One region of the Cupriavidus sp. HE11 genome, then DNA from elsewhere that is predicted to be linked to it. Evidence: riboswitches for the same ligand, from Rfam matches in the RefSeq annotation. Region 1 holds a riboswitch; the other holds the start of a gene.

Evidence for each region. Region 1 has a riboswitch for cobalamin ahead of ACOABP_RS10855 (TonB-dependent receptor). Riboswitches for the same ligand answer to the same signal wherever they lie in the genome.
Region 2: linked by a shared signal. The riboswitch ahead of ACOABP_RS05390 (TonB-dependent receptor plug domain-containing protein) and the one ahead of ACOABP_RS10855 (TonB-dependent receptor) in region 1 are both predicted to bind cobalamin.

The regions. Positions count from the first base shown of each region.
Region 1 is NZ_CP184464.1:2,331,884-2,335,293, reverse strand. Features, by position in the region: gene ACOABP_RS10860 (PepSY domain-containing protein) at 1-74, opposite strand, end outside; gene ACOABP_RS10855 (TonB-dependent receptor) at 85-2,220, opposite strand; cobalamin riboswitch at 2,341-2,603, opposite strand; gene ACOABP_RS10850 (amino acid ABC transporter ATP-binding protein) at 2,713-3,410, opposite strand, start outside.
Region 2 is NZ_CP184464.1:1,157,389-1,160,798, forward strand. Features, by position in the region: gene ACOABP_RS05390 (TonB-dependent receptor plug domain-containing protein) at 1-1,931, opposite strand, end outside; cobalamin riboswitch at 2,008-2,311, opposite strand; gene ACOABP_RS05395 (hypothetical protein) at 2,517-2,840, shown strand; gene ACOABP_RS05400 (cell division protein ZapA) at 2,837-3,160, shown strand.

The DNA of each region.
Region 1 (3,410 bases):
AGCAGGCAGCCGGCGATACCCATCCAGCGATGGATCAGGTACAGCCAGCGCTTCAGCCTGAGCTTGCGCCACACGGTTGCGACCTCAGAAGTAGAAGTTGGCCGACAGCTCCGCCGAGCGCGGACGCCCCAGCAACCACTGCTGGCCGCCGTTCGAGAACGATTCGGCGTAATCGCGGTTGAACAGGTTGTACACGCGCAGCGTCAGCGCCGCCTGCTTCGACACACGCCACGACAGCGCGGTGTCGACCGTCGTGTAGCTCGGCACGCGCACCTTGTTGGCCGTGTCGGCATAGCGGCCGCCCACGTAGCGCAGGCCCGTGGCAAAGGTCCACTGCGGCATGAAGTTCCAGCTCAGCCAAGCGTTGGCGGCCTGCTGCGGCACGCTGGTCGGCACATTGCCCGCGCGCGACACCGCCACGCCGCCCACCGACTCGTTGAAGTCGTCATAGCGCGCCCGCAGCACGGTGCCGTTCACGTCCAGGCGCAGGCCGCGCACCACTTCCACGCTGGCCGATGCCTCCAGCCCGCGCGACGACTGCTCGCCCACCTGCTGGGTGATCGTCGGATTGACCGGGTCGCGCGACAGCAGGTTTTTCTTGCGGATCTCGTAGGCCGCAAACGTCCATTCGCCGCGATTGCCCCAGAACGCCTGCTTCACGCCCACTTCGAGCTGCTTGCCGGTGGCCAGGTCGAAGTTGCGCTGCGCGTCGGATGTGGTGATCAGCGCACCCAGCGGATCGGTGGCCGTGGCGTACTGCGCATAGACCGACAGGCTCGGCGTGAACTGATACACCGTGCCCACGCGCCACGTGGTGTTGGCGAAGGTCTTCTCCCAGCCCGTGTTGGCGACCAGATCGGTACGGTACAGCGTGGCGTGATCGAAACGCACGCCGCCAATGACCGACCACTTCGGCGTGAAGGCAATGCGGTGCTCGCCGAACAGTGCGTACTGCGTGGTGTTGGTGCGCAGGCGCGGCGACGTGACCACGCCCGGCGGGCTGAAGAACATCCCCGGATTGAAGTCGTACGCGTTGACCGTCGACGCTCCGCCGTACGGCGAGTTGTTCGAATGCGTGAAGTTGATCTTGTTGATGTCGAACCCGACCGTCGTGGCGTTGTCCATTCCGAACAGGCGGCTCTTGACCGTCATGTCGGCGCGGTTACCCACCTGTTCCTGGTCATGCAGGATTTCCAGGTAATCGGTGCGGCGCACCTGAGAGGTCGCCGGCAGGAACGTGTAGGTCTCGCTGTCGCGCCAGTGCCGATGGCTGGTCAGGTAATAGAACTGGTTGCGCACCGTGACGCGGTCGTTGGGCGTCCATTCGGCATTCAGGCGCGTCCAGCGGTCGCGATAGCTGATCTGGGCATCGCCGACGTTGTAGTTTTTCTTGCGCAGCGAGGTGTCCAGGCTGCCATTGACCAGCGGCACGCCGAAGTACTGCTGTGGATGCTGGGTGCCGTCGTCATAGGACAGCGTCAGGTTGAATTCCGGGTTGATGTCCAGCCGTACCGACGCCGACACCATCAGGTTGTTCGAATCGCCCCGGTCGACCCAGCCGGCCGAGCGGTTGTAGGCCGTGGCGAAGCGGTACGACAGGTTGTCGTTGACGCGGCCGCCGCTGTCGAACGCCACGCGGGCGGTCTTCTCGGTGCCGCCGGTGATCTGCAGTTCGTTCTCGATGGGGCCACGAATCGGCTTCTTCTGCACGACGTTGACCACGCCGCCGATGGCGCCTTCGCCATACATCACCGATGCCGGCCCGCGCAGCACTTCGATACGGTCCACCGACCAGGTATCGAACGGGAAGGTGACCGTGCCCGACGCCACGTACATGCGCGTGCCGTCGAGCAACTGCATGACCGAACCCTGACCCGAGAAGCCGCGCGCCGTCAGCGACGTGCCGCCGTTGCCGGGCGCCGGATTGCCGGTGATGCCGGTGGCGCGCGTCACGGCCTCGCGCACGGATTGGTCGCCGCGCGCACGGATGGTCTCGCCGCTGAGTATTTCGACGCTGGCGGGGGTTTCCAGCGGCGTCAGGCCCAGGCGGCTGCCGGTGTATTCGGGCTTCGACAGGGCCAGGCCGGGCTGGTCGATCTGGGCGGTCTCGCTGACGGTCACGGCCGGCAGGGTGCCGTCCTTCCGTTCGGAAGTGGCGTCCTGGGCGAATGCGCAAGGGAAATTGAGGCTGGCGACAGTGCCGAGCGAAGCGGCCAGCAGACGCGGCCGGTGCCCACGCGCCGGGCGTGTGCGAAGTTGGGCCGAGCGCGAGCGGCCAGCGGTATGCGCGGACAAGTTGTATTTCATCGTGAAGCCGGACGACCCCGCCCGGGCAATGGAAATCGATGATGACAACAGGCCGGTATCCGGGCTTGCAGGGCGGCGCTTTGCGCGCCGGGGATGCCATCGCCTTCCCGCGCCGCCTGAAGCTGGCGCAGTGGCTGCCGATCCCAGGGATCGGCCTGACGGTTCCCAACCTGCTTACCGTTGCGGGGGCAGCACAGGCATTGCCGGTTCTCGTCGAAATCTGGACGAGCGGCGACGCACCTGTTTCCCGTTTAACCGGCGATGGGATCGCCGGCACCTGCAGTCACGGACGGCACACGAGGGCCGTGTGCCGCGGTGCGCATTCTACATGCAACAGCTTTGATACAAACGCGACAAAAGGACACGCGCTGGGGGTGCCCCCACGCGTGCCCTCCGTGCGCGGCGTCAGAACACGCGCGTCAGGAATTCCCGCGTCCGCGCGTGGACGGGCGCTCCGAACAACTGTTCCGGCGCGCCTTCCTCGACCACCTTGCCGCCATCCATGAAGACCACATGGTTAGCCACTTCGCGCGCGAAACCCATTTCGTGCGTGACCACCAGCATCGTCATATGCTCGTCCGCCAGTTGGCGCATGGTCCGCAGGACTTCGCCGGTCAGTTCGGGGTCGAGCGCCGAGGTGGGCTCGTCGAACAGCATGATGTCCGGTTCCATCGCCAATGCACGGGCAATCGCCACGCGCTGCTTCTGGCCGCCCGACAGGCGCGACGGATAGCTGTCGCGCTTGTCGAACAGACCCACCTTGCGCAACAGGTCTTCGGCCAGCGGGATGATGCGGTCGCGCGACATGCCCTTGACCGTCATCGGTGCCTCGGTCAGGTTCTGCAGCACGGTCAGATGCGGGAACAGGTTGAACGACTGGAAGACCATGCCCATTTTGGCGCAAATACGACGCAGGTCGGCACCCTTGGCATAGCGCACGCCGTCGCCGTCGGTGGCCGCCAGCACTTCGCCTTCGATTTCCAGCGTGCCGCGGTCGATGACTTCCAGATGGTTCAGGCACCGCAGCAGCGTGCTCTTGCCCGACCCCGACGGACCGATCACGGCGGTCACGTCGCCCTTGCGCAGCGACAGCGACACGCCCT
Region 2 (3,410 bases), 1.2 Mb from region 1:
GCGCGGCCCTGCGTGTTGTAGGGCCAGGCGAGCTGGTAGTTCTTGTCGAACAGGTTTTCCACGCGGGCGGCCACGAACCATTGCTTGTCGATGTTGTAGCGGGCATTGAGGTTGACGATACCGTATCCGCCCAGAATGCGCCCGCTGCTGTCCAGCCGCTCCGACGACAGCAGCCATTCGCCACCAAAGCGCCAGTTGCCGAAATTGCGGCCCACGTCGAATGATGCATGGCGCCTCGCCCGGCGCAGCAGCTGGGTGTTGCTGCTCTCGTCCACCGGATTCTGGAAGGTCACGGCGGCGCCGAGGTCGGTCCCCCAGATGGTGGCCCGCCACGACGCCTCGATACCCTGCACCTTGGCCTTGTTGACATTCTGCGCCAGGAACACGCCGCTGCCCACGGCCGTCGACACGATCAGGTCGTCATAGCGCGTCTCGAACGCGGTCACGCGCAGCAGGCCGGCGCTGGCCGTGTCGACCTGCACGCCCGCCTCGGCGGACTTGGCGCGCTCGGGCTGCAGGTTCGGCTGGCCGAAGCCCGGGTAGTACAGTTCGTTGAACGTCGGCGCGCGGAACGCGTTGCTGACGTTGGCAATCAGCTTGACCTGTTCGGTCACGTTGAAGCCATAACCGGCAAAGAAGCTGCCCTGGTTGCCGAAATCGGAATAGTGGTCGTTACGGCCGTTCAGCTGCAGCTGGTTCCGTCCGATACGGCCTTCATAGCCACCGTAGACCGAAAACACATTGCGCGACGGCGCGTTGTACGAACTCGACGCCAGCGTCTGCTGCAGCCAGTCTGTGCCGAACAGCAGCTTGTGGTCGGGCGTCAGCGCATATTCGTTCTGCCAGTTGAACTGGCGGTTGCGGGTGCTGAACAGGCTGTCGAACAGGCCGTTCTTGGTACCTTCGCTGCGGTCCTCGCTCTGCGACAGCTTGAAGTGCGTGGTCCAGGCCGACGTCACCTTGCCGTTGACGAACGCCGACAGCGTGTACAGCTCGCTGTTCATGCGGAAATCGTCGGTCGGCTTGCCGCTGGTGCTGTCATACGACAGGTCGCTCTTCGAGTAGTACGCCGCGAAGCCGGCATCCCAGTCGGATGTGAACTTGTGACGGATCTGGCCCGACACGCTCTTGTTCTCGTACGGGTTGTCGCCCGGGTTCGGCCCCGTGCCGCGCCGCACGGCCGCGGCGTTGGCGGCGGCCCACTGGTTATAGTTGATCGACGAAAAGCCGTCGGTCTTGAAGATCGAGCCGGTCAGGTTGAACGATGTGTCGCCGATCTGGCCGCCGTAGCCCACGGTGCCCTGGCGCGTGTTGTTGCTGCCGTACTCCACCTGCGCGTTGGCCGCCGGTGCCTGACCGACGCCGTTCTTGGTGAAGATCTGCACCACGCCGCCGATGGCGTCCGACCCGTACAGCGCCGACACGTTGCCGCGCACCACTTCGATATGGTCGATCTGGTCGGGCAGGATGTTCGCGAGCTGGGCCGTGCCGCCGCTGACGCCGGCCACTCGCACGCCATCGATCAGGATCAGCACCTGGTTGGAATTGGCGCCGCGCATGAACAGCGAGGTATTGGCACCCATGCCGCCATTGGCGGCGAATTCGACACCGGCCTGGCCGCGCAGCAGCGAGCGCAGGTCGGGTGCCTGCGAGTTGACGATGTCTTCCTGGGTGACCACCGTGGTGTGCGGCAGCGCCTCGGTCACGCTTTGCGCGGTGCGCGAGGCGGTGACCACCACCGGCGCCAGCTGGGCCTGCGGCTGCTCGGCGGGTGCTGCAGATGCGGCGGGTGCAGACTCGGCGGACGCCTCCTGGGCGAAGGCCGGAACATGGGATGCGGAAAATACGGCAACGGCCGCCATGATGGCGGGCACGGACGGGCGAACCGGCGGCTTTGCCGCGACGGTCGACCTGGATAGCGTGGAACGCATGAGCAGGATGGATGAGAACGGCCGGGCCCGTTCCCCCGCGGACCTGATGGCGAATTGGCGTGCCGCATGGGGTGCGGACGCCCGCGTTCTTCAGGCCGGTATCCGGGCTGACGACATCAGGCAGGCCGCCTTCCCGACCGGCTCCCCGCAACCTCCGGCGAGTCCGTGTCAGTGGCGCTTGGCCCGCCCTGCGAATGCGCACAAGGCGTGTTCGCGGTCGCTTACCGTTGCGGGGGCAGCACAGGTTGGCCTGCTCCGCTCGCGTCCAGCCTGGCCGATCGACATCGCCCCGGGCTGGCGGGCGGTACCCGGCTCCCTGTTTCCCGTTGAACTGCAGCCCCTGCGTGGAGGCCGCGAGCACCTGGAACGTGCGCGAGTGTAGGGAGTTTCAAAGTTGGCGTCAATGCGATGGGTCAAGTTGCCGATGACCGTGTTTGACACGCGAAATCACGCCGTTCGCCGCAGATCGGTGCAACTTCCGTGCGGCACGCAAGTCTCACCGGGCGCGTTGACGGTAGCCCCCGCGCGTGCATCGGCTAGAATCCCGAAACCTGACCCTTACTCCTACCGGACACGACAGGCACTATGCTCAACGAACTCGAACAACTGGCCGCCAAGATCGGGCGCGTGCTGCATCATGCGGACACCCTGGCGGCGGAAAACCAGCGGCTGCGCGCGGAGATCGACCGCCTGCAGGCCGAGGCGAGCACGTTGCGCGCGGACCGCGAAGCCATGGCGGCCGACCGCGAGCTGCTCAATATCAAGATCGAGGAAGCGCAGCTGCGCATCCAGTCCATCCTGGACAAGCTGCCTACGGCCAGCGATGCGCGCCAGCTCGACCTGCTGGGCGACGGCCAGGCCCGCACCGCATCGGAAGGTTCGCAGCAAGCCCCCGGAGAACACGCATGAGCAACAAGCAAGTGGAACTGAACATCGCAGGCCAGCCCTATCGTTTCGCGATCTCGCCGGAGAACGAGGCCGCGTTGCTCGAGGCCGCCGCGCTGGTCGACGACAAGATGAACAAGCTCAAGGGCAGCGTGTCGGCCAAGGGCGTGGAACGCGTGGCCGTGATGGCTGCCATCAGCATTGCGTCGGACCTGCTGGCGATCCGCCGCAAGCAGGAAGAAGACGGCTCGATTCCGGTCGACGCGGTGCGCGCGCGTATCCGCGAACTGAACGAGCGCGCCGACGAGGCGCTGCGCCAGTACGCGCACGTGGGCACGCGCTGAGCCGCGAAAAAACCCTGACGGCAACACTTGAATTGCGCGGCCGCGGCCAGATATGTCATCCATGTGAAGCCGATGCCGCGCACGGCCTCACGATGTGCATGGATATGCCGGTTGTTGTGGAAAATGTAACGCCTCGACGTATCCGGCTTGGTATCACTGACGTCGCGGTGTATAGTGGAGCCACTGCGCGGCGAGACTGACCGAAGCAGTTGGATGGTCGGGTTATCGGGCCTGGCCGCCGTTTCCATCC